3 regions of the Pseudomonas sp. B21-032 genome follow, and region 3 is predicted to be linked to each of the others. Evidence: predicted binding sites of a transcription regulator. Region 3 holds the regulator's gene; each other region holds the start of a gene.
What was found. Region 3 encodes sigma-54, which starts transcription at its own class of promoters, with help from an activator protein. Its sites were predicted from a motif close to ANTGGCATNNANNTTGCTNT; they were not measured.
Positions count from the first base shown of each region.

Region 1 (10,267 bases), 580 kb from region 3:
TGGTCGCGCAGCTTGTCGCTGACCTTTTGCAACTGCTGGGCCTCGTGGCTGAGGTGTACGGTTTCCCCGCTGGCGCTGCTTTCAGCAACGCTGCCGGCCTTGGCCGAAGCTGCGCTGGCGGTGCTTTCCTGGCTGCTGCCAGTGCGCACGCCGCCGGCAACCGACGGGGAGTTATTCAAACGACTGAAGTCGATGACCATGATCAGAAAACCTCTGGGTGTTTGGACGCTTGCCTTGTTTTCGGCCAACCCGAAAGAAACTTTAGGCGCAAATGCTCAAAGGCGTGCGCGGCCGGTCCGGGGCATCCAATGGACACAGTTTAGGAAAAGCAGTTCCTGATCGCCAGCATTGATATTGATTCAGCGCTCTACATGGCCACTTCCACCTGACCCGGCCCGGTCACCCTGGCCTTGACCACCCGCTTGGAGTTGAGGTTGCGCACGCGGATCTGCTCGCTCAGGCCGCCCTTGCTCAGCGCTTCGCCTGGCATGCGCACAGCCAGGCTGCCGCTGCGAGCGGTGATCACCACCTGGTCGCCTTTGCGCACCACTTCGGCCTGCTCCAGGTGCTGGGGGGTGAGGACCTGATCCATGACCGTTGGTCGGATAACCTTGAGCCCCACCGCCTGGTCGAGGCTGGCGAGAAAACCCTGGTTGAGCATGCCTACGTCGCGTTCGCGCAGGGCGACGTCCTGTTCGCCGACGACGCTGTCGCGCTTGAGCGGACGGACCACGGTCACCACGTTGCGAAAAAGACGTACCTGGGCGGGCACGAACACCGTCCACGGTGAGCTGCCGTCGCAGCGAACCCGCACGGTCACGCGGCCCAGCGGCTGCGCCGGGCTCTCCAGCGAAGCGCCCAGTTGCTGGTCGCACAGTGGCATGCGCAGGCGCGGGTCGAGGTTGTTGACCTGGATCTCGTAGCGCCCTTCGGTCTGGCTGGTGGCCAGGTAGTCTTCTACGGTGAATTCAAGAAACCCTTGGGTGACACCGATAAGCTGTTCAGGCAAGGTGAAAGCGTCAGCCAGAGTTCGAACGCCAGGGGCCGCGAGGCACAGCGCAGCAAGGAAGCCGGGCAGGTGGCGGGTCAGGCGTCGGAAAAATGTCGTTTTCATGTTCATACGATTAAAAAAAGCAAAGCGCGTGCCGACTGGGTACGAAGCTCGAAGCGTTTGGTGAAGGAGTCTGGCATGGCTGGTGTAATGGATTCGGTGAACCAGCGCACGCAACTGGTAGGGCAAAACCGCCTGGAGCTGCTGTTGTTCCGTCTCAATGGCGAGCAGCTCTACGGCATCAACGTGTTCAAGGTAAGGGAAGTGCTGCAGTGTCCGAACCTGACCGTTATGCCCAAATCCAGCCCCGTCGTGCGCGGTGTCGCGAATATTCGTGGGGCAACCATCCCGATCCTCGATCTGGCGATGGCGACCGGGATGCCCGGTCTGAGTGAAGAAACCAGCAAGAGTTTCGTCATCATCACCGAGTACAACACCAAGACCCAGGGGTTTCTGGTGCATTCGGTGGAGCGCATCGTCAACATGAACTGGGAGGAGATCCATCCGCCACCCAAGGGCACCGGGCGCGATCACTACCTGACGGCGGTGACCCGGGTTGACAACAAAATGGTCGAGATCATCGACGTGGAGAAGATCCTCGCCGAAGTGGCGCCGACCTCCGAGGCGATCTCCGCCGGCGTGGTCGATGCCGAAGTGCAGGACAAGGCAGTGATGCTGCGAGTGCTGACGGTCGATGACTCGTCGGTGGCACGCAAGCAGGTCAGCCGTTGCCTGCAGACCGTTGGCGTCGAAGTGGTGGCGCTCAACGACGGTCGCCAGGCGCTCGACTACCTGCGCAAGCTGGTCGACGAGGGCAAGCGGCCGGAGGAAGAATTCCTGATGATGATCTCCGACATCGAGATGCCGGAGATGGACGGCTACACCCTGACCGCCGAGATTCGCAGCGACCCGCGCATGCAAAAGTTGCACATCATCCTGCATACTTCGCTTTCCGGGGTGTTCAACCAGGCGATGGTCAAGAAGGTCGGTGCAGATGACTTCCTGGCCAAATTCCGCCCGGACGACCTCGCCCAGCGCGTTGTTGATCGGATCAAGGCCACGCACTAACGGCCGGGGGCCTTTGCCCCTGGCGGTACATACGATTTAAGAGGCGGCATCATTGTCTACGGGTAATTTGGATTTCGAACAGTTCCGGGTCTTCCTGGAAAAAGCCTGTGGCATCCTGCTGGGCGAAAATAAGCAATACCTGGTCTCCAGCCGTCTCAACAAGCTGATGGAACAGCAGGGCATCAAGTCCCTGGGCGAACTGGTGCAGCGTATCCAGAGCCAGCCGCGCAGCGGTTTGCGCGAGCAGGTGGTCGATGCCATGACCACCAACGAAACCCTCTGGTTTCGCGACACCTATCCGTTCGAAGTGCTGAAGAACAAGGTTTTGCCCGAGCAGATCAAGGCCAACCCTGGCCAGCGCCTGCGCATCTGGTCGGCTGCCTGTTCGTCGGGTCAGGAGCCGTACTCGATCTCCATGGCCATCGACGAGTTCGAGCGCAGCAACATCGGCCAGTTGAAGATGGGGGCGCAGATCGTCGCCACCGACCTCTCCGGCTCGATGCTGACCAACTGCAAGACCGGCGAGTACGACAGCCTGGCGATTGCCCGCGGCCTGTCCCAGGAGCGCCTGCAGCGCTACTTTGATGTCAAGGGGCCGGGGCGCTGGGCGGTCAAGGCGCCGATCCGCAGCCGTGTCGAGTTCCGCTCGTTCAACCTGCTGGACAGTTATGCGAGCCTGGGCAAGTTCGACATCGTGTTCTGTCGCAACGTGCTGATCTACTTCTCGGCCCAGGTCAAGAAGGACATCCTGCTGCGCATTCACGGCACGCTCAAGCCGGGAGGCTACCTGTTCCTGGGTGCTTCTGAAGCGCTCAACGGTTTGCCGGATCACTACCAGATGGTCCAGTGCAGCCCGGGGATCATCTACCAGGCCAAGTAGGCTTTAGCGGCAAGCTTCAAGCGGCAAGAAAGAGAGCCGCTCGCGCGCCGCCTGGCTTTTTCTTGCCGCTTGAAGCTTGCCGCTTGCCGCTCTTTTGCCACTTTTCTGGCATTGCCGCTGGCGGCAAACTCCTCAAAGCCCCGTATTTACGGGGTTTTGTTTTTTGGCATGGCTCTTGCTCTGACACACTCAACGAAAAACCTTCGAAGGTTTCCACGACATGAGCATCAGCTTCGACAAAGCGCTCGGCATCCACGAAAAGGCATTGGGCTTTCGCGCCCAGCGTGCCGAGGTGCTGGCCAACAACATCGCCAACGCCGACACGCCAAACTACAAGGCGCGCGACATGGACTTCGCTTCGGTGCTGGCGGCGCAGGCCGAGCAGACCAGCAAGGGCCATTTCGCACTGGATCGTACCAACGCCCGGCACATCGAGGCCGAAGGCCTGAGCATGGGCGACGAGACCTTGCAGTACCGCACGCCGATGCAGCCGTCGATCGACCAGAACACCGTCGATGCCCAGCTCGAGCAATCGAGCTATGCGGAAAATGCCGTGGGTTTCCAGGCCAGCTTCACGCTGCTCAACAGTAAATTCAAAGGGCTGGTATCGGCCCTGCGCGGAGAGTAAGTCATGTCCCTCGCCAGTGTCTTCAACATTGCCGGTAGCGGCATGAGCGCCCAGACCACGCGTCTGAATACCGTCGCTTCGAACATCGCCAACGCCGAGACCGTCTCGTCGAGCATCGACCAGACCTACCGCGCCCGTCACCCGGTATTCGCCACCACCTTCCAGCAGGCCCAGGCCGGCGTCAGCCAGTCGCTGTTTCAGGACCAGGACGCTGCCGGCCAGGGCGTGCAGGTGCTCGGCGTGGTCGAGGACCAGAGCAACCTTGAGGCGCGCTACGAGCCGAACCATCCGGCGGCGAACAAGGACGGCTACGTCTACTACCCGAACGTCAACGTGGTGGAAGAGATGGCTGACATGATCTCCGCCAGCCGCTCGTTCCAGACCAACGCCGAGCTGATGAACACGGCCAAATCCATGATGCAGAAGGTCCTGACCCTGGGTCAGTGATAAAGGACTAAGCCAATGGCAAGTGTTAATGACCCAACAGCCGGCGTAAGCCTGAACGACGTCATCAAGGCGTCGGGCAAGAAAAACAGCGAAACCAGCGCCAATAGCGCCGCCGGTATCGCCTCGGCCACCAACAGCAAGACCGGCGCCAACAAGCAGGCACTGGGCAAGGACGCGTTCCTGCAGTTGCTGGTGACCCAGATGCAGCACCAGAATCCGCTCGATCCGCAGGACAACAGCGAATTCGTGGCCCAGCTGGCGCAGTTCAGCAGCCTGGAAGGCATCACCTCGCTGAACGAGTCGGTGACCGCGATTTCCGGCAACTACAAGTCCTCGCAGGCACTGCAGGCCTCGTCGCTGGTCGGTCGCTCGGTGATCGCCCAGACCGACAAGGCCGTGGTCGACACCACCAAGAGCTTCAACGGTTCGGTGGTGGTCCCGCAGGCGCTCAGCAATGCCACCGTCACCATTACCGACAAGGATGGCAAGCTGGTCAAGACCATCGACATGGGGGCGCAGAAGGCTGGCAATGCCGCTTTCGTCTGGGACGGTACCAACGACAAGGGCGAGAAAGTCGACCCGGGTACCTACACCTTTGCCGCCAAGACCACCGTCGAAGGCAAGCAGCTGGACATGTACACCATGCTGCCGGCCACCGTCAGCAGCGTCACCATCAGTCAGACTGGCGGCGAGATGATGCTCAATCTCGCCGGCCTGGGCAGTATCGCCCTGTCCAAAGTCCAAACCATCGGTATATAGAGCCGGCTAACGCGGCACAAGGAGTGAAAGATGTCATTCAATATCGGCCTTAGCGGTCTCTATGCAGCCAACAAGCAACTGGACGTGACCGGCAACAACATCGCCAACGTCGCCACCACCGGTTTCAAATCGTCGCGCGCAGAATTCGCCGACGTCTACTCGGCCAACAAGCTCGGCGTCGGTACCAACAACATCGGTAACGGTGTGCGCCTGGCGGCGGTATCGCAGCAGTTCACCAATGGCGATATCACCAACACCGGCAACGTGCTGGACATGGGTATCCAGGGTCAGGGCTTCTTCGTGCTCAGCGACAACGGCGCACTCAGCTACACCCGTGCCGGTGCCTTCCAGACCAACAAGGACAACTATGTCGTCACTGCTGACGGCCTGCGCCTGCGCGGCTACGGCGTTGATGAAAACGGCAAGATCATCAATGGCGTGCTGACTGACCTTAAGATCGATACCTCGGCGCTGGCGCCAAAGAGCACCACCGCGATCGATCAGGGCCTGAACCTGAACTCGTCGGACAAGGTCATTCCGGCGACCACCACCTTCAGTCCGACCGACGAAAACAGCTGGAACAAGACCTTCGCCACCAAGATCTACGACAGCCAGGGTAACGAGCACGTCATGGATCAGTACTACGTCAAGACCGGGACCAATACCTGGAAGTCGTACACCCTGATCGATGGCCGCAACCCGCTGAACCCTGCCGAAGAGCCGCCAAAGGCGCTGGAAGGCACCATCGTGTTCAACTCCGACGGTAGCGTCAAGAGCATGACTGCCGGCGCTGCGGGCTCGGGCTACGAAGTGGTCAACAAGGTCTTCAAGCTGACCGGCTGGATTCCTGCCGAGGTGACCAACGCCAGTGCCAAGCCACCGGTCTGGGGTTCCAACGGTTCGGCTGCCAATGCTGGCGGTATCGCCATCGACATGACCGACACCACCTCGTACAACACCCCGACCACGCGCCTGTCGCAAAGCCAGGACGGTTACGCTACCGGTATCCTGTCGAGCCTGAGCATCGACTCCAGCGGCGTGATGTTCGCAAGCTTCAGCAACCAGCAGTCGCGCGCCATCGGCCAGGTCGCGATTGCCAGTTTCGCCAACGAGCAAGGCCTGCAGCCTATGGGTGGTACTCGCTGGACCGAAACCTACTCCTCGGGTATCCCGGGTATCGATGCACCGAAAACCGGTACCCTGGGCGCCATCGCTTCCAACTCGCTGGAGGCGTCCAACGTCAACCTGACCAACGAGCTGGTCGAGCTGATCAAGGCGCAGAGCAACTACCAGGCTAACGCCAAGACCATCTCGACCCAGAGCACCATCATGCAGACCATCATCCAGATGGCCTGATGCGGGTGTAAGGTAGTTGGTATAAACAGACCCCTTTCTCGGAAGGGGTCTTGTATTTCAGGGGTATCGATCATGTTGCAGCGATGGCTGCTGGCGCTGCTTGCCGTGCTGTTGATGAGCCAGGTCTGGGCCGATGCCGCGCCCTGGTATCGCTGGGAAAGCCAGGTCACCGGGCGTCTGGTGTGCGCGCAGTTTTCCCCGGGCGAGGGCTGGAAGCGTTTTGCCGGTCCTTTCAATAACGCGGCCTGCCGCGAGTACTAAGCTTGCCGCTAGCGGCAAACCGGCGCCGTAATTTCGACGGCGCTTTCTCCATGCGAGTCTTCGCGCAGCGCTGAAACCCTTGTTCTATTGGGCTTTTGGGTCTTTTGCAAAAGTTGGTTTGAAACTTGCTACAGGCACTGCAGAGCAGCGGCGGACGGCAAGTGTTCGCCAGCGCAGCGGAGGATGACTGTGGACAAGATGCTATACGTGGCCATGACCGGCGCCAGCCAGAATGCGCTGGCGCAAAAGGCCCATGCCAACAACCTGGCGAACATTTCCACCAGCGGTTTTCAGCGCGACCTGGAGCAGGCGCGTTCGATGCCGGTGTTTGGTGACAGCTTTCCGGCGCGGGCCTACGCCATGACCGAGCGCCCGGCCACCGATTTCAGCCCGGGCTCGATGCAGGAGACCGGCCGTGACCTGGACATCGCCATCGGCGGTGACGGCTTCATCGCCGTGCAGGCCCCGGATGGCAGTGAAGCCTATGTGCGCACCGCCAGCCTCAACATCGACGGCCTGGGTGTGCTGCGCGCCGGCAACGGCATGCCGGTGATGGGCAATGGCGGGCCGATTGCCGTGCCGCCAGAGCAGAAGGTCGAGATCGGCCAGGATGGCACCATCAGCATCCGCGCCATGGGCGAAGGCCCGCGGGTCATGGCCGAGGTCGACCGCATCAAGCTGGTCAATCCGGACCTCAAGACCATGACCAAGGGCCTGGACGGCATGATCCACACCAAGAGCGGCCAGCCCGCACCTGCCGACGCCAACGTCCAGGTGGTTTCCGGTTTCCTGGAGTCAAGCAACGTCAATGCGGTCGAGGAAATGACTTCGGTGCTGGCGCTGTCCCGTCAATTCGAACTGCACATCAAGATGATGACCACGGCCAAGGAAGGCGACGAAGCCATGGCTCGGGTTTTGCAGATCGGCTAATTACACAGACGTAGCGCCGTAAAACAGGCGCGCGAGGAGAACAGCATGCTTCCGGCTCTTTGGGTCAGTAAAACCGGTTTGTCCGCCCAGGACACCAACCTGACGACCATTTCCAACAACCTGGCCAACGTCTCGACCACCGGCTTCAAGCGTGATCGCGCCGAGTTTCAGGACCTGCTCTACCAGATCAAGCGTCAGCCAGGCGCCCAGTCGACCCAGGACAGCGAGCTGCCGTCGGGTCTGCAAGTGGGTACCGGTGTGCGCATTGTCGGCACCCAGAAAAACTTCAGCACCGGCAGCCTGCAGACCACCGAGAACCCGCTGGACATGGCGGTCAACGGTCGTGGCTTCTTCCAGATCCTGCAGCCGGACGGCACGGTTTCGTACACCCGCGACGGTACCTTCCACCTGAACTCCGACGGCCAGATCGTCACCGCCAACGGCTTTGCCCTGGAGCCTGCGATTGTCGTGCCGCCAGAGGCGCAGACCTTCACCGTTGGCCAGGATGGCACCGTGTCGATCACCACTGCCGGCAACCCGGCGGCGCAGATCATCGGCAACATCCAGACCGCCGACTTCATCAACCCGGCCGGCCTGCAGGCCATGGGCGGCAACCTGTTCCTGGAAACCGCCGCCAGCGGCGCGCCGCAGATCGGTACCCCGGGCCTCAACGGTTTTGGCGTGATGCAGCAGCAAACCCTGGAAAACTCCAACGTCAGCACCGTTGAAGAGCTGGTCAACATGATCACCACCCAGCGGGCCTACGAAATGAACTCCAAGGTCATTTCCACTGCCGACCAGATGCTCTCGTACGTTACCCAGAACCTGTAAGTGAAGTCTTCGAGGTCGCTTGAACGGCGCCTGTTACACCGTGAGGTCAGAGTCATGAGTCGTTTGTTATCCGTGCTTGCCCTGAGTGGGATCGCCTTGCTGGCCGGCTGCGTCGCGCCGACGCCCAAGCCCAACGATCCTTACTACGCGCCGGTATTGCCGCGCACGCCATTGCCGGCGGCGGCCAACAACGGCTCGATCTACCAGGCCGGTTTCGACCAGAACCTGTACAGCGACCGCAAGGCTTTCAGGGTGGGTGACATCATCACCATTACCCTCAACGAGCGCACCCAGGCGAGCAAGAACGCCAACTCGCAGATTGCCAAGAACAGCAAGGCCGATATCGGCCTGACCTCGTTGTTTGGCGGTGGCTTGACCACCAATAATCCATTTGGTGATGGCGATCTGAGCCTCAGTGCCGGCTACAGCGGCGACCGTGCAACCAAGGGCGACAGCAAGGCGGCTCAGGGCAATACCCTGACCGGCTCGATCACTGTCACCGTGGCCGACGTGTTGCCCAACGGCATCATTGCCGTGCGCGGCGAGAAGTGGCTGACCCTCAACACCGGTGATGAGCTGGTACGTATCGCCGGGATGATCCGTGCCGATGACATCGCCACCGACAACACCGTGCCTTCTACCCGTGTTGCCGATGCGCGCATCACCTATTCGGGTACCGGCTCGTTTGCCGACGCCAGCCAGCCTGGTTGGTTTGACCGGTTCTTCATCAGCCCGCTTTGGCCTTTCTAGGTTCGGATGACCATGTTCAACTTCAAGCAGCTGATTGCCGCTACGATTCTGCTGTCTACAGCGTTCGCCGTGCAGGCCGAGCGTCTGAAGGACATCGCCAGCATTTCCGGCGTGCGCACCAACCAGCTGATCGGCTACGGCCTGGTGGTGGGGCTCAACGGCACGGGTGACCAGACCACCCAGACGCCGTTCACCCTGCAGACCTTCAACAACATGCTCTCGCAGTTCGGCATCAAGGTGCCGCCAGGCTCGGGCAACGTGCAGCTGAAAAACGTTGCCGCGGTGTCGGTGCATGCCGATCTGCCGGCGTTCGCCAAGCCGGGGCAGGTGGTGGATATCACCGTCTCCTCGATCGGCAACTCCAAGAGCCTGCGCGGCGGCAGCCTGCTGATGACTCCGCTCAAGGGTATCGATGGCAACGTCTACGCCATTGCCCAGGGCAACCTGGTGGTCGGCGGTTTCGATGCCGAAGGCCGCGACGGCTCGAAGATTACCGTCAACGTGCCGTCGGCCGGTCGCATCCCCGGTGGTGCTTCGGTCGAGCGCGCCGTGCCCAGTGGTTTCAACCAGGGCAACAGCCTGACCCTGAACCTCAATCGCCCGGACTTCACCACCGCCAAGCGCATCGTCGACAAGGTCAATGAGCTGCTCGGCCCGGGTGTGGCCCAGGCCCTGGACGGTGGTTCGGTACGGGTTACCGCGCCGCTCGATCCGAGCCAGCGGGTTGACTACCTGTCGATTCTCGAGAACCTTGAGATCGATCCGGGCCAGGCTGTGGCCAAGGTCATCATCAACTCGCGTACCGGTACCATCGTCATTGGCCAGAACGTCAAGGTGTCGCCGGCGGCGGTCACCCACGGCAGCCTGACCGTGACCATTACCGAAGACCCGATCGTCAGCCAGCCGGGGCCATTCTCCAATGGCGAGACTGCCGTGGTGCCGCGCTCACGGGTCAATGCCGAGCAGGAAGCCAAGCCGATGTTCAAGTTCGGCCCCGGTACCACCCTGGATGAAATCGTCCGTGCGGTGAACCAGGTGGGCGCTGCGCCTGGTGACCTGATGGCGATCCTCGAAGCCCTGAAACAGGCCGGCGCCCTGCAAGCCGACCTGATCGTGATCTGAGGGGGCTGGCCATGGATATGCCTAAAAGTGCTTTCAATGCCGCCGACAGTGGTGCCTACACCGACCTCAATCGCCTGAACTCGCTGAAGGTTGGTGATCGCGACAGCGATGCCAACCTGCGCAAGGTGGCCCAGGAATTCGAGTCGCTGTTTCTCAACGAGATGCTCAAGTCGATGCGCTCGGC
Region 1 is NZ_CP087180.1:1,656,890-1,667,156, forward strand. It holds gene flgM (flagellar biosynthesis anti-sigma factor FlgM) at 1-200, opposite strand, end outside; gene flgA (flagellar basal body P-ring formation chaperone FlgA) at 368-1,120, opposite strand; gene LOY54_RS07680 (chemotaxis protein CheV) at 1,190-2,119, shown strand; gene cheR (protein-glutamate O-methyltransferase CheR) at 2,172-2,999, shown strand; gene flgB (flagellar basal body rod protein FlgB) at 3,220-3,627, shown strand; gene flgC (flagellar basal body rod protein FlgC) at 3,631-4,074, shown strand; gene flgD (flagellar hook assembly protein FlgD) at 4,090-4,833, shown strand; gene flgE (flagellar hook protein FlgE) at 4,864-6,189, shown strand; gene LOY54_RS07710 (hypothetical protein) at 6,262-6,450, shown strand; gene LOY54_RS07715 (flagellar basal body rod protein FlgF) at 6,640-7,380, shown strand; gene flgG (flagellar basal-body rod protein FlgG) at 7,426-8,211, shown strand; gene flgH (flagellar basal body L-ring protein FlgH) at 8,266-8,961, shown strand; gene LOY54_RS07730 (flagellar basal body P-ring protein FlgI) at 8,974-10,083, shown strand; gene flgJ (flagellar assembly peptidoglycan hydrolase FlgJ) at 10,095-10,267, shown strand, end outside.
Region 1: flgB (flagellar basal body rod protein FlgB) is a predicted target of sigma-54. The motif match lies at 3,162-3,181, and genes of this name have one in related genera.

Region 2 (10,267 bases), 2.9 Mb from region 3:
TAGTCCAGGGCCAGCGCCTGCAGGCTGGCCCGCGCCGCCAGGCCGCCATCGGCGCACTGGCTGACGCCGTCGGCGAGGGCGAACAGGTAGCCTTTGCTGGCGGCCAGTTCCGGGTTGGGGGTGACCAGGCGCAGGGCGTCCTGGTTTTCCTCCCGGGGGCCGCTGGCGCTGGCCTGGGCAAAGCTCAGTTGCAGGCTCATGTTGTCATCCTCAAACCCGCGCCGCAGTCACCGCTGCCGAGCCCCAGGTGGTGCGCCAGCGCTGCTTGACGCCGTGCAGGCCGAACCAGGCAAGAATGCCCAGGCTGGCGAACAGCCACAGGCCCAGCTGATAGTCGCCGCTGTGCTGTTTGATCGCCCCCAGGCCCGCAGCGAGCAGAAAGCCGCCGATGCCGCCGGCCATGCCGATCAGCCCGGTCATCACGCCGATTTCCTGGCGAAAGCGTTGCGGCACCAGTTGGAACACCGCGCCGTTGCCGGCACCCAGGCCGAGCATGGCGCTGACGAACAGGGCCAGGGCAGCCACTGCGCTGGGCAGGTTGAAACCGACGGCGGCAATGCAGATGGCGGCAACGCTGTACATTGCCAGCAGGGTGCGGATGCCACCGAAGCGATCGGCCAGGGCGCCGCCCAACGGCCGCATCAGGCTGCCGGCAAAGACGCAGGCGGCGGTGTAGTAGCCAGCGGTCACCGGGCTTAGGCCGTACTGGTCGTTGAAGTAGCCGGGCAGGGCACTGGCCAGGCCGATAAAGCCACCGAAGGTGACGCTGTAGAAGAACATGAACCACCAGCTGTCGCGATCGCCCAGGGCCTTGAGGTAGTCGGCCACGGCTTTCGGTTTGGGCCGTTCGGGGGCGTTGCGCGCCAGCAGGCTGAACAGCACCAGGGTCAGCAGCAGCGGGATCACGGCAAAACCGAACACGTTGTTCCAGCCAAAGCCTGCGGCCAGGGCCGGGGCCAGCAGGGCGGCGAACACCGTGCCGGAGTTGCCGGCACCGGCGATGCCCATGGCCTTGCCCTGGTGCTGCGCCGGGTACCACTGCGAGGCCAGCGGCAGTGACACGGCAAACGAGGCGCCGGCAACGCCGAGGAACACCCCGAGCAACAAGGCTTGCTCATAACTGTGAATGCCCAGGCGCCAGGCGCAGAACAGTGCGACGATGACAATCACCTGGCCGATCAGCCCGGCGGTCTTGGGTGACAGGCGGTCGACCAGCAGGCCCATGACAAAGCGCAGGATCGCCCCGGCCAGGATCGGCGTGGCCACCATCAGCCCGCGCTGCTGGGTGGTCAGTTGCAAGTCGGCGGCAATCTGCACCGCCAGCGGGCCGAGCAGGTACCAGACCATGAAGCTCAGGTCGAAATACAAAAAGGCGGCGAACAGGGTGGGGACATGCCCGGACTTCCAGAAACTCGTATTCATCGAACACCTCGTTGAACAGGGACGGAAACGAAAAAGACGTCGCCACCCGACCCGCTGGCGCGAGTGGGGGTGCGACGTCTTTGTCGTGAAGGGGGCAACCGCCGTTGGCTACCTGTGCTGTGGTGATAGCAAGAGCCGGGCCAGAGTGCTTCAGCCGAGCAGGTCGCTCATGGCAATGATCTGCTCGGCCACCTGGATCAGCTTCTGCTGCTTGCTCATGGCCTGGCGGCGCATCAGGGTGTAGGCCTGTTCTTCGTTGCAGTCCTTCATTTTCATCAACAGGCCCTTGGCCAGTTCGATGCGCTTGCGCTCCGCCAGTTGCTGGTCGCGGGCCTGCAGTTGGGCCTTGAGCGCCTGGTCGCTTTCAAAGCGGGCCATGGCCACATCGAGGATCGGCTGCAAGCGCGTAGCCTGGATGCCTTCGACAATGTAGGCGCTGACCCCGGCCTGGATCGCCTGGCGCATCACCCCGGGGTCGTGCTCGTCGGTGAACATGACGATCGGTCGCGGCCGGTCACGGCTGACCAGCACTACTTGCTCCATGACATCACGGCCCGGTGACTCGGTATCGATCAGCACCACGTCCGGATGCACCGTTTCGACGCGTGCCGGCAGGTCGATGGTCAGGCCCGACTCTTCGATCACTTCGAAGCCGGCCTGGACCAGCGCAGCCTTGAGGCGACCGACTTTTTTCGCGGTGTCGTCGATTAGCAGGATTCGCAGCATGAGAGCGTCTCCGTTCAGCGTCGGGCGAGGGCGGCGGGCGGCTCGGCCAGCGCGTGCAGACGAAAGCTGCGGGCGTAGCCGTGCGGGTCGCTGCCATCCCAGCGGCTGCCATCGATCAGCTGGCTGCTACGCATGTCGGAACCTGCGCAGGGCACGCCGACCGCCGTGGCGGCGTCGCGGTACAACGCCAGTTGCTGCACCTGGCGGGCTACGGCGAGGTAATCGGGGTCTTCACGCAGCAGGCCCCAGCGGCGGAATTGGGTCATGAACCACAGGCCATCGGACAGGTACGGCAAGTTGGCCCGGCCCTGGTCATACAGGCGCAAGGCGTGGCGATCCTGCCACTGGTTACCCAGGCCGTCCTGGTAGTGGCCGAGCAGGCGCGGCTCGATGCTCGACAACGGCGCATCCAGGTAGGCCTTGCTGCTGAGCAGTTGCGCGGTGCTGCGGCGGTTTTCGCGGCTCTGCTCGATAAAGCGGCTGGCGGCCAGCACTGCCATCACCAGGGCCCGCGCACTGTTCGGATACTGTTCGACAAAGGCCCGGGTGCAACCCAGGACTTTTTCCGGGTGATCCGGCCAGATTGATTGGCTGGTGGCCAGGGTGAAGCCCTGGCCCTGTTCGATGGCGCCCGCCGACCAGGGTTCGCCGACGCAAAATCCGTCGATGCGTCCGGCTTGCAGGTGTGCGAGCATCTGGCCTGGCGGCACCACCACGCTGTTGACGTCATGCAAGGGGTGGATGCCCTGGCTGGCCAGCCAGTAATACAGCCACATGGCATGGGTGCCGGTAGGAAAAGTTTGTGCAAAGGTCAGTTTTGTCCTGCTTTGGTGCACGAAGTGCTCCAATGCCTCGGGACTGGTCACGCCCTGACGTTGCAGCGCAGCGGACAGATTGATGCCCTGGCCGTTCTGGTTCAGGCCCATCAGCACCGCCATGTCGGCGGCCGGACTACCGCCGATGCCCAGTTGCAGCGCGTAGATCAGGCCGTACAGGCTATGCGCGGCATCCAGCTCGCCGCTGGCCAGCTTGTCGCGCAGGCCGGCCCAGGAGCTCTGGCGCTGCAGGTTCAGGGTCAGGCCGTAGGTCTGGGCGAAACCCTGGGTCGCGGCCACCACCACCGAGGCACAATCGCTCAGGGCCATGAAACCGAGATTCAGGCAGGGCTTTTCCGGGGCATCGCTGCCGTTGACCCAGGCCAGCGAGGTTGCGGGAATAGGGTTGGTCACGTCATTGCGCCTGTGTCGAAGGTCAGGCCGTACCGCTCGCGAGGCAGGCGTTTGATCAGGGTGCAAGCAACGCATATGCCAAGGCGGCCCTGTCCCCCGGGCGACGCCACCGCTATAATCGCCCCCTCACTCACGTCGAGCTAAACCCGCCCATGTATACCCTGGCCCGCCAGCTGCTGTTCAAGCTCTCCCCGGAGACCTCCCATGACCTGTCCCTGGACCTGATCGGCGCCGGTGGCCGTCTGGGCCTCAACGGCTTGCTGACCAAGGCGCCGGCTTCCTTGCCGGTCACTGTCATGGGCCTGAACTTCGCCAACCCGGTCGGGCTGGCGGCGGGTCTGGACAAGAACGGCGCGGCCATCGACGGCTTTGCCCAGCTGGGTTTCGGTTTTGTCGAGATCGGCACCGTTACCCCGCGTCCACAGCCGGGCAACCCCAAGCCGCGCCTGTTCCGCCTGCCGGAAGCCGAAGCGATCATCAACCGCATGGGCTTCAACAACCTGGGTGTCGACAACCTGCTCAACCGTGTGCGCGCCGCCAAATACAGCGGCATCCTCGGCATTAACATCGGCAAGAACTTCGACACTCCAGTCGAGCGCGCGGTCGACGATTACCTGATCTGCCTCGACAAGGTCTACGACCAGGCCAGCTACATCACCGTCAACGTCAGCTCGCCGAACACCCCGGGCCTGCGCAGCCTGCAGTTCGGCGATTCGCTTAAGCAACTGCTCGACGCCCTGGCCGAGCGCCGCTCGCAACTGGTGAGCGAACGCGGCAAGCATGTGCCGCTGGCGATCAAGATCGCCCCGGACATGAGCGACGAAGAAACCGCGCTGGTCGCCGCAGCCCTGGTCGAGTCGGGTATGGACGCGGTGATCGCCACCAACACCACCCTCGGCCGTGAAGGCGTCGAAGGCCTGCAGCATGGTGACGAAGCAGGCGGCCTGTCGGGCGCGCCGGTGCTGGAAAAGAGCACCCATATCGTCAAGGTGCTGGCTGGCGAGCTGGGTGGCAAGTTGCCGATCATTGCTGCGGGCGGGATTACCGAAGGCAAGCATGCGGCGCAGAAGATTGCTGCCGGTGCCAGCCTGGTACAGATCTACTCGGGGTTCATCTACAAGGGCCCGGCCCTGATCCGCGAGGCAGTGGACGCCATCGCCGCCATGGGGCGCTGAAACCGCAGGCATAAAAAAGGGCCCCCTCAAGGGGCCCCTGGGCCTCAGCCCGCCGCCCGGATAGGGCGCGCATGGTAATCGGATTCAGTTCCTCGTTCAGCCAACGGCGTGAAGTTCGTTGAGTCTATGGATACCCGCAGTGCCGGTCATACCGTCCCAGTTGTCGCCGCGTCCTTCGCGCCAGCCATTGATCCATGCCTGGCGTACAGACGGTAGAGTAAAGGGGCAAAGCTCGCGGGATTTGCCGGTGACCCCATATTGGTAGCCACGTGAAAAAGCTCGTTCCAACGGATCACGCTTAAGTCTTCTCATAGGGTGTTGCCCTCACTTGTTGACTGTAATGTCCCGTCGACCTCTAGAAGGTCGGGCAGAATCGTTCTGCCGGTTTGCGCTCGCTGCCGGCGTCGCGAGCGGAAGTGTTGCCCCGTTGCGGTGACAACCTGAGACCAGTTCTAACCAATGCAGGACACAGTGTGAATGATCGTTTTGTCATAAGGACGTAACCTTTCATAGGGTCACAGGATAAGTAAATAAATGCGTCTGATTAGGATCTGGCGCAAAGCCCGCTATGATCAGGGTTTGACCTGCTGCAAAGTCATCTGGCCATCGCTGTGTGATAATTTGTAACAACATCGGCAAAACGACGAAGGGTCATTTTTCCCGGTTTTTTGCCTGAATTTTTCGTTCTGCCCGGCAATCAAAGACTTTTCAGCCCTCGGCAAAAGTCGGATTGGCGGGCGGCCCGGCGCGAGATAAAGCGCCACTCGAACGCTGTGGAAAGGCGTTCGATTAAACATCGGAAGGGCGATGCGCTTGCCTCTCCACTTTATTGCTCAAGGCTCTGGATACCCCATGTCGGACCGTTTCGAACTTTACCTCACCTGTCCCAAAGGCCTTGAAGGCCTGCTTGCCGAAGAAGCCCGCGGCCTCGGCCTTGAAGAAGTGCGCGAGCACACTTCGGCGATCCGCGGCACGGCCGACATGGAAACCGCCTACCGGCTGTGCCTGTGGTCGCGCCTGGGCAACCGCGTACTGCTGGTGCTCAAGCGCTTCAACATGAAGAACGCCGACGACCTCTACGACGGCGTCAACGAAGTCGAGTGGCAGGATCACCTGGAGGCCAGCGGCTCGCTGGCGGTGGAATTCAGCGGCCACGGCTCGGGTATCGACAACACCCACTTCGGCGCCTTGAAGGTCAAGGATGCAATTGTCGACAAGCTGCGTACCAGCAGCGGCGAGCGCCCGTCGGTCGACAAGCTCAACCCGGACCTGCGCGTGCACCTGCGCCTGGAGCGTGGCGAGGCGATACTGTCCCTGGACCTGTCCGGCCACAGCCTGCACCAGCGCGGTTACCGCCTGCAGCAAGGTGCGGCGCCGCTCAAGGAAAACCTCGCGGCCGCGGTGTTGATCCGCGCTGGCTGGCCACGCATCGCTGCCGAAGGCGGCGCCCTGGCCGACCCGATGTGTGGTGTGGGGACCTTCCTGGTCGAAGCCGCAATGATCGCCGCCGATATCGCACCGAACCTGCGCCGCGAGCGTTGGGGCTTCAGCGCCTGGCTCGGCCACGTGCCGGCCCTCTGGCGCAAACTCCATGATGAGGCGCTGGCCCGTGCCGAAGCCGGCCTGGCCCGCCCGCCGTTGTGGATTCGCGGCTATGAGGCCGACCCGCGGCTGATCCAGCCGGGCCGCAACAACGTTGAGCGCGCCGGCCTGAGTGACTGGGTGAAGATCTACCAGGGCGAAGTCGGCAGCTTCGAGCCGCGCCCGGACCAGAACCAGAAAGGCCTGGTGATCTGCAACCCGCCGTACGGCGAGCGCCTGGGCGACGAAGCGAGCCTGCTGTACCTCTACCAGAACCTTGGCGAGCGCCTGCGTCAGGCCTGCCTGAACTGGGAAGCGGCGGTGTTCACCGGCGCCCCGGACCTGGGCAAGCGCATGGGCATCCGCAGCCATAAGCAATATGCCTTCTGGAACGGCGCCTTGCCGTGCAAGCTGCTGCTGATCAAGGTTCAGCCCGACCAGTTCGTCACCGGCGAGCGCCGTCAGCCCGAGCGCAATGGCGAAGCAGCCGAACCGCGTACCCCGGCCGCCGTGGCCAGTGAGCCGGCACGCCTGAGCGAGGGCGGGCAGATGTTCGCCAACCGCCTGCAGAAGAACCTCAAGCAACTGGGCAAGTGGGCCAAGCGCGAGAACGTCAGTTGCTACCGCCTGTACGATGCCGACATGCCCGAGTACGCCCTGGCCATCGACCTGTACCAGGACTGGGTGCACGTGCAGGAATACGCCGCGCCGCGCTCGATCGACCCGGAAAAGGCCCAGGCGCGTCTGTTCGACGCCCTGGCAGCGATCCCTCAGGCCCTGGGCATCGACCAGAGCCGCGTGGTGGTCAAGCGTCGCGAGCGTCAGAGCGGTACCCGCCAGTACGAGCGCCAGAGCGCCCAGGGGCAGTTCCTCGAAGTGCAGGAAGGCGGCGTCAAGCTGCTGGTCAACCTCACCGATTACCTGGACACCGGGCTGTTCCTCGACCACCGCCCGATGCGCCTGCGCATTCAGCGCGAGGCTGCCGGCAAGCGCTTCCTCAACCTGTTCTGCTACACCGCCACCGCCAGTGTGCATGCGGCCAAGGGCGGCGCGCGCAGCACCACCAGTGTTGACCTGTCCAAGACTTACCTGGACTGGGCGCGGCGCAACCTGTCGCTCAATGGCTTCTCGGACAAGAATCGCCTGGAGCAGGGCGATGTCATGGCCTGGCTGCAAGCCTGTCGCGAGGAATACGAGCTGATCTTCATCGATCCGCCGACCTTCTCCAACTCCAAGCGTATGGAAGGCGTGTTCGACGTGCAGCGCGATCATGTCGAGTTGCTTGACCTGGCCGTGGCGCGCCTGGCGCCGGGCGGTGTGCTGTACTTCTCGAACAACTTCCGCAAGTTCCAGCTCGACGAAAACCTGGCTGAGCGCTACGCGGTGGAAGAGATCAGCACCCAGACCCTGGACCCGGACTTTGCCCGTAACAGCAAGATTCACCGGGCCTGGAAAATTCAGGCGCGCTGATTGGCTGATTGTCGCGGGTGATGATTGCTACGTTAATGGCTAATGGCTATAACTCAATCAGAGCCCGCGATCCGCTGGACGCTGGCGTTTTGAGTGCTTTCTATGTCGATGCACGCCGCTCGTCCGAAGATGCTCGGCTTTGTCAGCGAGGAAGTGTCCGCCTGGCTGGTGGCCGGCGTGGCATTTGTCGCCGGCGGCCTGTTGACTGCGCTGCTGGCGCTGGCCACCCATGACCTGTACCGCCAGCAGTTGCGTCAACGCTTCGAACTGCTCGCCAGTGAGCGTTACAGCCGTATCGAAGAGCGTTTCGAGGACCAGGTGCAGCGTCTCGATGGCCTGCGCCGCTTCTTCGTGTTCTCCGAAAGCGTCACTCTCGCCGAGTTCAACGGCTACGCCAAGCCCCTGTTGTACCGGACCCAGGCCTACGCCTGGGCGCCGCGGGTGGCGGGCGATGAGCGTCAAGCGTTTGAGCGCAGCGCCGCGCAACTCCTCGGCAAGCCCTTTGCCATCCACGAGCTGAATGACGCCGGCAGCCTGCAGGTAGCGGCTGAGCGTGCGCTCTATTACCCACTGTTGTACACCCAGGTCTCCAGCCACCAGGTCCAGCCCCTGGGCCTGGACATGCTCTCCCAGCCGCTGCGCCAGGCGGCCCTCGACCGTGCCCGCCAGCCCGGCAGCATGGCGGTGTCGGCACCCTTGAACCTGACCCATGTCGACCCGGCCTTCGCCCGCGGGGTATTGATGGTGGCGCCCGTTTTTGCCCCGGGCAGCGCCGCCGCCCCACCAGATGGCTACGTACTGGCGGTGATCAGCCTGCAGCAGCTGATGGCCGAGGGGCTGCCCAACCCGAGCGAGGACAACCTGGTGGTGCGCATTCTTGACCTGTCCGGGCAGGGCCAGCATGAGGTGTTGTTCCAATCCGGCAACCAGGGGGCCGACACCGATCTGACCGCCACCCATCTGTTGCGCCTGGCCGATCACGACTATCAACTGGATATCCAGCCCAGCCTTGCCTTCATGGACGCCAATCGCTCCTCGGCGGTCGTTGCCGTGGTGCTGCTTGGCGGCCTGCTCAGCCTGTTGCTCAGCGCCTTGCTGTTCAGCCTGTTCGGCCAGCGCCAGCGTGCCCTGACCCTGGTCGAGCAGCGCACCGCCGAGTTGCGCGTCAGCGAACAGTCGCTGCGCGATACCCACAACCAGCTGCGCAGCGTGCTCGATGCCGCCACCCAGGTGGCGATCATTGCCACCAGCCTGCGCGGGGTGATCAGTACCTTTAACGCCGGCGCCGAACGCATGCTCGGCTACCACAGCGCTGAAGTCATCGGCCGCCTGACCCTGGAAGAGCTGGTCTCGCCAGAGGAGCTGCAGGCCCGGGCCCGCGCCTTGAGCCTGCGTTATGGGCGCGAGGTCAGCCCGGCCCAGGCGATGTTCGCCGAGACCATCCAGGAGGGTGAGAGCGAGCCTGGTGAGTGGACCCTGTTGCGCAAGGATGGCAGCCACCTGCTGGCCAACATGATGGTCAGCGCGGTGCTCGATGAGCACGGCCTGTGGGTCGGCCACCTGGCCATCTGCATCGACGTTACCGAGCGCAAGCGCGTGCATGAGGCCCTGGCGGCCCGCGACCGGCTGCTGGAAAAGCTCAGCGCCGAGGTGCCCGGCGGCATTTACCAGTTTCGCCTCGACCCCGACGGCAGCTCGTGCTTCAGCTATGCCAGCGAGGGCTTGCGCGATATCTACGAGATCGAACCGCAGCGCTTGCGCGAGGACGCCACGGCCGTGTTCGAGCGTATCCACCCCGATGACCTGGAGCGGGTGCGCGCTTCGATCCGCTATTCCGCTGATCACCTCACGCCCTGGCGCGAAGAGTACCGGGTGCTGCTGCCGGTGGCCGGGATGCGCTGGATCCGCGGCGAAGCCACGCCGGAGCCGGCCGAGCAGGGCGGTACTCTGTGGCACGGCTACCTGACTGATATCTCCGATCTGAAGCGCGTCGAGGAGGAGCTGCGGGCGTTGTCGGTAACCGACTCACTGACCGGCATTCACAACCGCCGCTACTTTCAGGAGCGGCTCAAAGCCGAGCTTGAGCGGGCCCAGCGCGACAGCCAGGACCTGGCAGTGATCATGCTGGACATCGACCACTTCAAGCGCATCAACGATTTGTACGGCCATGCCGTGGGCGATCATGTGCTGCGCAGCCTGTGCCAGCGCATCAATCACCGCCTGCGCCGTACCGATGTGTTCTGCCGCCTGGGTGGCGAGGAATTCATGGTGTTGTGCCCGGGCAGCAATGCCGAGCAGGCCTACAGCCTGGCCATGGAGCTCTGGCAGGGCCTGCGCAGCGTGCCGGTGGACGGGGTGGGGATGGTCACGGCGAGTTTCGGCGTGGCCGGCTGGCGCCCGGGGGAGGGCGCCGATGCCTTGCTGCTACGCGCCGACTCGGGGGTCTACGCGGCCAAGCAGGCTGGCCGCGACCGCGTCGAGGGCGAACTGCCCTGAGTCAGGCTCAGGGCTGAACGGCGGCGGTGCTGTTGACCAGTTTCGGCTGGCGGTACAGGTCGAGCAGGACCTGGTCGAGCACGGCAGAAGCCCCCCAGGGTTTGGGGTCGTTGAGGATTGCCGCGACCGCCCAGGTGTTGCCGTTGCTGTCGCGGCTGAAGCCGGCGA
Region 2 is NZ_CP087180.1:4,132,089-4,142,355, reverse strand. It holds gene LOY54_RS19020 (bifunctional protein-serine/threonine kinase/phosphatase) at 1-200, opposite strand, end outside; gene LOY54_RS19015 (NarK/NasA family nitrate transporter) at 211-1,422, opposite strand; gene LOY54_RS19010 (ANTAR domain-containing response regulator) at 1,573-2,148, opposite strand; gene LOY54_RS19005 (CmpA/NrtA family ABC transporter substrate-binding protein) at 2,163-3,377, opposite strand; gene LOY54_RS19000 (quinone-dependent dihydroorotate dehydrogenase) at 3,530-4,552, shown strand; gene rmf (ribosome modulation factor) at 4,649-4,864, opposite strand; gene rlmKL (bifunctional 23S rRNA (guanine(2069)-N(7))-methyltransferase RlmK/23S rRNA (guanine(2445)-N(2))-methyltransferase RlmL) at 5,405-7,603, shown strand; gene LOY54_RS18985 (diguanylate cyclase) at 7,706-10,099, shown strand; gene dacB (D-alanyl-D-alanine carboxypeptidase/D-alanyl-D-alanine-endopeptidase) at 10,107-10,267, opposite strand, start outside.
Region 2: LOY54_RS19005 (CmpA/NrtA family ABC transporter substrate-binding protein) is a predicted target of sigma-54. The motif match lies at 3,441-3,460, and genes of this name have one in related genera.

Region 3 (10,267 bases):
CGACTGCCATGGTCGCCGCGCAGGTGATCGGCAACGACGCGACCATCGCCGTGGCCGGGCAGTCGGGCAACTTCGAACTCAACGTGATGCTGCCGATTATTGCCCAGAACCTGCTCAGCAGCATCGAGCTGATGGCCAATGCCAGCCGCTTGCTGGCCGACAAGGCGATTGCCAGCTTCACGGTCAATGAACCCAAGCTCAAGGAAGCCCTGGCGCGCAACCCGATTCTGGTCACCGCCCTGAACCCGATCATCGGCTACCAGAAGGCTGCCGAAATCGCCAAGACCGCTTACAAGCAAGGCCGCCCGATTATCGACGTAGCCCTCGAAAACACCGACCTGCCGCGCAGCCAGCTTGAAGCGCTGCTCGATCCGGAAAAGCTCACCGCCGGCGGGATCTGAGCCGGCCCACCGCTCTGGAGGTTTGTCATGCAGCACTGGAAACGCACCACCGAAATTGCCAACCGCCTGTTCGAACAGGGCGAGTTGGTCGATGCCCGCGAGTTGTATCTGCAAGCCCTGGCGCTTGCCCAGGTGTTGTTCGAACGCTGGCATGACGCCGACGAAGCGGTGGCCGTGTGCGTCATCGCCCACCACAACCTGGCTGACCTGCACCTGCGGCTGAATCAGCCGCAGGAAAGCGCCGAGTACCTGTGCGCCATTCACCAGCGGTTGTTGCAGACCGCCCAGGACCTGCGCATGGCGCCAATGCTGCGCGAAGCGGCGTTGCGCCACAGCAGCAAGACCTACACCGAGTTGCTGAGCTTCATCAGCGAGTACGGCCAGTACCCCCGTACCGAACGTCTGCTCTACCGGCACGAGCCGCAGCCGGCCCTGCATGCCGGCCAGGAAAGCGCCGCGCCTTCAGTCCTACAATATGGAATCCAGTGATATGCCTTATACCTTGCCTGCATTGCCTTACGCCTACGATGCGCTGGAACCGCACATCGATACCCAGACCATGCAGATTCACCACAGCAAGCACCACCAGACTTACATCAACAACCTCAACGCGGCGGTCGAAGGCAGCGAGTATGCCGAGTGGCCGGTGGAAAAACTGGTGGCCAGCGTCAAGCAACTGCCGGAAAAATTGCACAACGCGGTAATCAACCAGGGCGGCGGTCACGCCAACCATTCGCTGTTCTGGACCGTGATGTCGCCCCAGGGCGGCGGCCTGCCACAAGGCGCTGTGGCCAAGGCCATTGATGAGCAATTGGGTGGCTTCGAGGCGTTCAAGGACGCCTTCACCAAGGCTGCGCTGACTCGCTTTGGCAGCGGCTGGGCCTGGCTGAGCGTGACCCCGGCCAAGACCCTGGTGGTTGAAAGCAGTGGTAATCAGGACAGCCCGCTGATGAACGGCAATACGCCAATCCTCGGCCTGGACGTCTGGGAGCATGCTTACTACCTGCTGTACCAGAACCGTCGTCCGGAATACATCAACGCCTTCTACAACGTGATCGACTGGTCCGAGGTAGAGCGTCGTTACGCAGCTGCGCTTGTGTGAGTCGCAGCGCAATGCGTTCGGATGTGATGTCCATTGCCGGTGTGCGGCTGTTTCGCCTGGCGCTCGGTACCCTGTTGCTGCTGGTCGGCTTCGCCCTGCTGGTGGCCCAGGGTATCGCCTGGCTGGACCTGGAACCGCGCATGTTACGGGCGCTCGAAGGCGGTGCGCTGTGCGCCCTGGGTACGGCCTTGGGCGCGGTGCCGGTGCTGGTGATCCGCAACATGCCAGTGGCGTTGGCCGATACCTTGCTGGGCTTTGGTGCCGGGGTGATGCTGGCGGCCACGGCCTTTTCGCTGATCATTCCCGGGCTGGATGCCGCCCAGGCCATTGGCCTGGGTAAATGGGGCGCCGGTGGTTTGGTCAGCTTCGGCTTGCTGTTCGGGGCCTTCTGCCTGTACCTGGTCGACCTCAAGGTGTCCGGTGCATCGCCCGAGGCTCTGGTCGGCACGCCTCAGCAACCGGTAATCGCCGCGCGGATCTGGGTGTTCGTCATTGCCATCATTGCCCATAACATCCCCGAAGGCATGGCCATTGGCGTGTCTGCCGGTGGTGGCATGCCCGATGCCGACAGCCTTGCCATGGGCATTGCCCTGCAGGATGTGCCGGAAGGCCTGGTGATCGCCCTGGTGTTGGCAGGGGTGGGGATGGCCCGCTTCAAGGCGTTTCTGATTGGTGCGGCTTCTGGTCTGGTCGAGCCGCTGGCAGCGGTGGTGTGTGCCTGGCTGGTGACCGTGGCAGAGTTGTTGCTGCCACTGGGCTTGGCGTGTGCTGCCGGGGCGATGTTGCTGGTCGTGACCCAGGAAATCATTCCCGAGTCGCGCAGCAATGGCCATCACCGGCTAGCCAGCCTGGGCCTGTGCATCGGCTTCTGCCTGATGATGGTGATGGATACGGCGCTTTCGTGAGAAAACGGGGGCGGTTATTCGCCCTCGTCGAAGTAATTGTTGATCAGTTCGATCAGGGCGTTGAGTGCATCATCGTCCTGCTCGCCCTCGGTGTGCAGATGAATGGCGGTGCCCTTGCCGGCCGCCAGCATCATGACCGCCATGATGCTCTTGCCATCAACCAGGGATTGCGGATTACGCCCAACGCGAACCTGGCAGGGAAACTTGCCCGCAACGCCAACGAACTTTGCCGCTGCCCGGGCGTGCAGCCCCAGCTTGTTGATGATGGTGATTTCTTTTGCGGGCATCGAGGCGCTGGTCCTGTGGGCTAGAGGTCGCGGTGGCGAACCTGGACATTCTTTAACGATTGTTGCAGTAACTGGCCCAGACGCTCGGTCAGGTACACCGAACGGTGGTGGCCACCCGTGCAGCCAATGGCAATGGTGACATAGGCACGGTTGCTGGCGGCAAAGCGCGGCAACCACTTGAGCAGGTAGCTGGAGATGTCCTGGAACATGTCCTCGACATCCGGCTGCGCAGCCAGGTAATCGATCACTGGTTGCTCCAGGCCCGAATGGTCGCGCAGTTCCGGCTTCCAGTAAGGGTTGGGCAGGCAGCGCACATCGAACACCAGGTCGGCATCGACCGGCATGCCGCGTTTGAAACCGAAGGATTCGACCAGGAAGGCCGTACCGGGCTCCGGCTGGTTGAGCAGGCGCAATTTGATCGAGTCACGCAACTGATACAGGTTCAGGTTGGTGGTATCGATCTTCAGGTCGGCGAGGTCGGCAATCGGCCCGAGCAGCTCGCTTTCGACTTCGATCGCTTCGGCCAGCGAGCGTTCGTTGTTGGTCAGCGGGTGGCGGCGGCGGGTTTCCGAGAAGCGCTTGAGCAATGTTTCTTCATCGGCATCCAGGTACAGCACATCACACTGGATGTGCCGGCTACGGGCGTCCTCAAGCAGCTCGGGAAAGCGCGACAAGTGGCTGGGCAAGTTGCGCGCGTCAATCGAAACGGCCACCTTGGGCTGCATCAATTCCGTGTTGATCAGGGCGCTTTCGGCCAGTTGCGGCAGCAAGCCAGCAGGCAGGTTGTCGATGCAGTAGTAGCCGTTGTCCTCAAGTACATCGAGGGCGGTACTCTTGCCGGAGCCAGACCGGCCGCTAACGATGATCAAGCGCATGTTCAATGCCCGTTCTGTACGTCCAGTACGACCTGGTACAAGGCTTCGTTACTGGTGGCCGCACGCAGTTTTTCGCGTACGTCCTTGCTATCGAGCATGCTGGCGATCTGGCGCAGCAGCTCCAGGTGCGCATCGGTAGCCGCTTCCGGGACCAGCAGTACGAACAGCAGGTCGACCGGGGCGCCATCGATGGCGTCGAAATCGATAGGGGCGTCAAGGTGCAGCAGCGCGCTGACCGGTGACTCACAGCCCTTGAGGCGGCAGTGGGGAATGGCAATGCCGTTGCCGAAGCCGGTGGAGCCCAGTTTCTCCCGGGCGATCAAGGCTTCGTACACGATCTGGGTGTCCAGCTCGGGCACTTCTCTGCCGATCAGATTGGCGATCTGTTCGAGCGCACGCTTTTTACTGCCGCCCGGCACGTTCACAAGGGAACGGCCGGGGGTCAGGATGGTTTCAAGTCGGATCATGGATGAGGGGGATCAGCGGGCCGCTGCACCTTGCAGCAGGCTTTGCTGTTTTTCCTTGTGTTTTTTCAGTTGGCGGTCGAGCTTGTCGGTCAAGGCGTCGATCGCTGCATACATGTCTTGGTGTTCGGCATTTGCAACCACTTCGCCGCCGGGAATGAACAGCGTCGCTTCAATCTTCTGCTGCAGCTTCTCGACCTTCATGATTACCGTCACATTGGTAATCTTGTCGAAATGCCCCTCCAGTCGTTTCAATTTCTGCTCGACGTACTCACGCAGGGGCTGAGTAACTTCTACATGCTGTCCACTGATATTGACTTGCATACAGCTTCTCCTTTGTTGCCGGTGCATAAGAGGCAGGTATTGCGCCTGCCACTGAACTGCGGTGGCACACCTCAGGAGCCGTTACATCAATCGCTTGCGCTCGCTCGACGGTGCGATGCCGAGGGACTCGCGGTACTTGGCGACGGTGCGACGTGCTACCTGGATGCCTTGTGCCTCCAGTAAACCAGCGATCTTGCTGTCACTCAATGGCTTTTTCTGATTTTCCGCTGCAACCAGTTTCTTGATGATTGCGCGGATCGCCGTGGACGAGCATTCGCCGCCTTCGGAGGTGCTGACGTGGCTGGAGAAAAAGTACTTCAGCTCGTAAATTCCGCGCGGCGTGTGCATGTATTTCTGCGTGGTTACCCGGGAAATGGTCGACTCGTGCATGCCCACCGCTTCGGCGATGTCGTGCAGCACCAGCGGCTTCATCGCCTCGTCACCGTGATCGAGGAAGCCGCGCTGGTGCTCGACGATCTGGGTGGCGACCTTCATCAGGGTTTCGTTGCGGCTTTGCAGGCTCTTGATGAACCAGCGCGCCTCCTGCAACTGGTTGCGCATGAAGGTGTTGTCGGCGCTAGTGTCGGCGCGACGGACGAAACCGGCGTACTGCGGGTTGACCCGCAGGCGCGGGACCGCTTCCTGGTTGAGTTCGACCAGCCAGCGCTCGTTGTCCTTGCGCACGATCACGTCGGGCACCACGTATTCGGCTTCGCTGGACTCGATTTGCGAGCCCGGGCGCGGGTTGAGGCTCTGTACCAGTTCGATGACCTGGCGCAGCTCGTCTTCCTTGAGCTTCATGCGGCGCATCAGCTGGCTGTAGTCGCGGCCGCCGAGCAGGTCGATGTAGTCGCTGACCAGGCGCTGGGCTTCGGCCATCCACGGGGTACGCGGCGGCAGCTGGCGCAGTTGCAGCAACAGGCACTCGCTGAGGTTGCGCGCGCCGATGCCGGCGGGTTCGAATTGCTGGATACGGTGCAGCACGGCTTCGACTTCATCCAGCTCGATGTCGAGCTCGGGGTCGAAGGATTCGCAGACTTCTTCCAGGGTTTCGTCGAGATAACCCTGGTTGTTGATGCAGTCGATCAGGGTCACGGCGATCAGCCGGTCGGTGTCGGACATCGGTGCCAGGTTGAGCTGCCAGAGCAGGTGGCTCTGCAAGCTTTCGCCAGCCGAAGTGCGGGTGGTGAAGTCCCACTCGTCATCGTCGTTGCTGGGCAGGCTGCTGGCGCTGGTCTGGTAGATGTCTTCCCAGGCGGTGTCGACCGGCAACTCGTTGGGGATGCGCTCGTTCCACTCGCCCTCTTCGAGGTTGTCCACCGTTGGGGCGGTCTCCTGGAAGCTGGTTTCCTGAACGTCGGCGACGGGTTTGCTCTCGGCGTTGTCGGCCATCGGGTCGCTGTTGTCGAAGTCGTCGCCTTCTTCCTGGCGCTCGAGCATCGGGTTTGATTCCAGCGCTTCCTGGATTTCCTGCTGGAGGTCCAGGGTAGAAAGCTGGAGCAGACGTATGGCCTGTTGCAACTGCGGGGTCATCGTCAGTTGCTGGCCCATTCTTAGGACGAGCGATGGTTTCATGGCAGGGGCTTAACACCTTATTTGCCGGCGCACATGCGCCATCCACTACAAGGGCACCGAAGCGCCAACTTTAAGCAAATTATATGCCTGAAATTGCAGCGTTTGCCTAGAGCGCCGTAACAATTAAGCCATTATCTGGCTTGTTTACGAGCGCTCCGGCAGCGCCTTACACCTTGAGCCTACAGGCGGAACTCATGGCCGAGGTAAACCTCTTTGACCAGGTCGTTGGCCAGGATGGTCTCTGCATCGCCTTCGGCGATCAGTTGGCCATCGTTGACGATGTAAGCGGTTTCGCAGATATCCAGGGTTTCACGGACGTTGTGGTCGGTGATCAGAACGCCAATACCCTTGGCCTTCAGGTGGTGGATGATCTGCTTGATGTCGCCGACCGAAATCGGGTCGACACCGGCAAAGGGTTCGTCGAGCAGGATGAACTTGGGCGCGGTGGCCAGGGCGCGGGCAATCTCGACGCGGCGGCGTTCACCACCGGAGAGGCTCATGCCGAGGTTGTCGCGGATGTGGCTGATGTGGAACTCCTGCAGCAGGCTTTCCAGCTCTTTGCGCCGGCCATCGCGGTCCAGGTCCTTGCGGGTTTCGAGGATCGCCATGATGTTGTCGGCCACCGACAGCTTGCGGAAGATCGAGGCTTCCTGCGGCAGGTAGCCGATACCGGCGCGGGCGCGGCCGTGCATGGGCTGGTGGCTGACATCGAGGTCGTCGATCAGGACGCGGCCCTGGTCGGCCTGGACCAGGCCGACGATCATGTAGAAGCAGGTGGTCTTGCCGGCGCCGTTAGGGCCGAGCAGGCCGACGATCTGGCCACTGTCGATCGACAGGCTGACGTCGCGGACCACTTGCCGGCTCTTGTAGCTCTTGGCCAGGTGCTGGGCTTTGAGGGTTGCCATTTACTCGGCCTTCTTCTTCGGCTGGATCACCATGTCGATACGCGGACGCGACTCGGTGACTTTGCCACCGCGACCGGCGGTAGCGATCTGTTTCACCGTGTCGTAGACGATTTTCTCGCCCTCGGTGGTGTTGCCTTCGTTGATGACCTTGGCGCGGTCGATCAGGACGATGCGGTTTTGCGGCGCATTGTACTGGATGGTCTTGCCGTAGCCCTGCATCTTGTCTGGCTTGGCGGCGCTCTGCTGCTGCTCGAAGTAGGCCAGGTTGCCCACCGAGGTCACCACGTCGATGTCGCCACCGGCGGTACGGGTGATGGTCACGGTGTTGCCTTTGATCATCATCGAACCCTGGGTGATGATCACGTCACCGGTGTAGGTGGCGATGCCTTTTTTGTCGTCCAGTTGAGCGTGGTCGGCCTGGATGCGGATTGGCTGGTCACGGTCGTTCGGCAGGGCCCAGGCGCTCGCGCTTCCCAGTGCTGCGCTCAGGCTGAGCAAAAAGGGGAGGGTTTTAACGAGCCTCATACTGTCCTCTTACGTTGGACAGCAGGTCCATCCTGCCGTCTTTCAAATACGCTTTCATTCCATTGCCCGTAGTGACGCCACCGGCGCCGTCGATTCTAACGGCTTGCTCGGTTTGCGCATATTGCTTCTGCGGGAATACCGTCATGCGGCTGCTGGTAATGATCATGGTGCGGTTCTTTTCGTCGGTGCGGGCGACCCTTACCGAATCGATCAGTTCGACTTCGCTGCCGTCGGGGTTGACCTCGCCGCGCTCGCTCTGCACGTGCCACGGATAAGTGGTGCCGCGGTACATCTGCAGGTCGGGCTTGGTCAGCAGGGTGACTTCGCTGGCCTTGAGGTGCTCGACCTTGTCGGCGGTCATCTCGTACTGCATCTTGCCATCAGGCAAAAACTGCACGCTGTGGGCGTTCACCGCGTAATAGTCGATGGCGCTCTGGTCCGGCCCGGCAACCGGCTTGTTGTCGAGGAAGCTCTCGGGGCTGATGTTCCAGTAGCCGACCGCCACCAGCAGGGCGGCGATCACACTGAACAGCGCAATGTTGCGGATTTTCTTACTGAACATGTGTCGCTCTACAGGTAATGGGCGTTGGCCGCGTCAAGGTTGCCCTGGGCTTGCAGGATCAGTTCGCAGAATTCGCGGGCTGCACCTTCGCCGCCACGTGCCAGGGTTACCCCGTGGGCGTGCTCGCGGACGAACGCGGCAGCATTGGCCACCGCCATGCCCAGGCCGACCCGGCGAATCACCGGCAGGTCAGGCAGGTCGTCGCCCAGATAGGCGACCTGTTCATAGCTTAGGTTGAGCTGGCCAAGAAGCTCGTCCAATACCACCAGTTTATCTTCCCGGCCCTGGTACAGGTGAGGAATGCCGAGGTTCTTTGCCCGGCGCTCGACCACCGGGGTCTTGCGACCGCTGATGATCGCCGTGGTCACGCCCGAGTTCATGAGCATCTTGATGCCCTGGCCGTCGAGGGTGTTGAAGGTCTTGAATTCGCTGCCATCTTCGAGGAAGTACAGGCGACCGTCGGTGAGCACGCCGTCTACGTCAAAAACCGCCAGTTTGATGGCCTTGCCGCGCTGGAGCAGGTCCTGGGTCATTTACATCACTCCCGCACGCAACAGGTCGTGCATGTTCAGGGCGCCGACCGGGCGCTCGTCCTTGTCGATCACCACCAGGGCGCTGATCTTGTGGTCTTCCATGATCTTCAGGGCTTCGGCGGCGAGCATCTCGGCGCGGGCGGTCTTGCCGTGGGCGGTCATGACTTCTTCGATGAGGGTCTTGTGCACGTCGATATTGCGATCGAGGCTGCGGCGCAGGTCGCCGTCGGTGAAGATCCCGGCCAACCGTCCGTCGGCTTCGAGCACCACGGTCATGCCCAGGCCCTTGCGAGACATTTCAAGCAGCGCGTCCTTGAGCAGGGTGCCACGTTGCACCTGCGGCAGCTCGTCGCCGGCGTGCATGACGTTCTCGACTTTCAGCAGCAGGCGTCGGCCGAGGGCGCCGCCGGGGTGCGAGAAGGCGAAATCTTCAGCGGTAAAGCCGCGGGCCTCGAGCAGGGCGATGGACAGGGCGTCGCCCAGCACCAGCGCGGCGGTAGTCGAGGAGGTCGGTGCCAGGTTCAGCGGGCAGGCCTCCTGGGCAACGCGGGCGTCGAGGTTGACCTCGGCGGCCTTGGCCAGGGGCGAATCGGGGTTGCCGGTGAGGCTGATCAGCTGGATACCCAGTCGCTTGATCAGCGGCAGCAGGGTGACGATCTCGGCGGTGGAGCCCGAGTTGGACAGGGCCAGGATCACGTCGTCGCGGGTGATCATGCCCATGTCGCCATGGCTGGCTTCGGCCGGGTGAACGAAAAACGCCGGCGTACCGGTGCTGGCCAGGGTCGCGGCGATCTTGTTGCCGATGTGCCCCGACTTGCCCATGCCGACCACCACCACCCGGCCCTTGCTGGCCAGGATCAGCTCGCATGCCTTGACGAAATCGGCGTCGATGTGGGCCAGCAGGCCCTCAACCGCCTCGAGTTCGAAACGGATGGTGCGCTGCGCGGATTGGATCAGGTCGCTGGATTGGCTCATGTCGAAAATCGGATTGCCTGATGAAAAGGCGGCGATTATAGCGGTAATGGGCGAAAGCCTCACCTTGTGATTGTCATACATTCGCCCGGTTGGCTTAACCATAGCTGAACAAGCACTTCGGCGGCCTTGGGGCGGCCCTATCAGCGGTGCTATAGTTCGCCGCTGTTCGGCCCGCTTGGTGCGTGCGTGCCTCCACGAAGGGGGCGCGCGTCTGAGTGAGAAGGCTGCATCGCAAGGAGTCTAGATGAGCGTTGATAACGCCTACGCGGTCGAATTGAAGGGCGTTTCCTTCAAGCGCGGTTCGCGCAGCATCTTCAATAATGTCGACATACGCATTCCCCGTGGCAAGGTTACCGGCATCATGGGGCCTTCCGGGTGCGGCAAAACCACGCTGCTGCGGCTGATGGGTGCACAACTGCGCCCGGCCAGTGGCGAGGTCTGGGTGGCCGGGCAGAACCTGCCGACCCTGTCGCGCAGTGACCTGTTCGATGCCCGCAAGCAGATGGGCGTGCTGTTCCAAAGTGGCGCGCTGTTCACCGATCTCGATGTGTTCGAGAACGTCGCCTTCCCGTTGCGCGTGCATACCCAGCTGTCTGACGAGATGATTCGCGACATAGTCCTGATGAAACTCCAGGCTGTTGGCCTGCGTGGCGCCATCGAGCTGATGCCCGACGAGCTATCCGGTGGCATGAAACGTCGTGTGGCGCTGGCCCGGGCGATTGCTCTGGATCCGCAAATCCTCATGTACGATGAACCGTTCGTCGGCCAGGACCCGATTGCCATGGGCGTGCTGGTGCGGCTGATCCGCCTGCTCAACGATGCCCTGGGCATTAC
Region 3 is NZ_CP087180.1:1,072,131-1,082,397, forward strand. It holds gene LOY54_RS04850 (lyase family protein) at 1-401, shown strand, start outside; gene LOY54_RS04855 (DUF2753 domain-containing protein) at 429-890, shown strand; gene LOY54_RS04860 (superoxide dismutase) at 892-1,503, shown strand; gene LOY54_RS04865 (ZIP family metal transporter) at 1,515-2,408, shown strand; gene LOY54_RS04870 (HPr family phosphocarrier protein) at 2,423-2,695, opposite strand; gene rapZ (RNase adapter RapZ) at 2,716-3,570, opposite strand; gene ptsN (PTS IIA-like nitrogen regulatory protein PtsN) at 3,573-4,037, opposite strand; gene hpf (ribosome hibernation-promoting factor, HPF/YfiA family) at 4,050-4,358, opposite strand; gene LOY54_RS04890 (RNA polymerase factor sigma-54) at 4,440-5,933, opposite strand; gene lptB (LPS export ABC transporter ATP-binding protein) at 6,113-6,838, opposite strand; gene lptA (lipopolysaccharide transport periplasmic protein LptA) at 6,839-7,363, opposite strand; gene lptC (LPS export ABC transporter periplasmic protein LptC) at 7,350-7,925, opposite strand; gene LOY54_RS04910 (HAD family hydrolase) at 7,934-8,458, opposite strand; gene LOY54_RS04915 (KpsF/GutQ family sugar-phosphate isomerase) at 8,459-9,433, opposite strand; gene LOY54_RS04920 (ATP-binding cassette domain-containing protein) at 9,678-10,267, shown strand, end outside.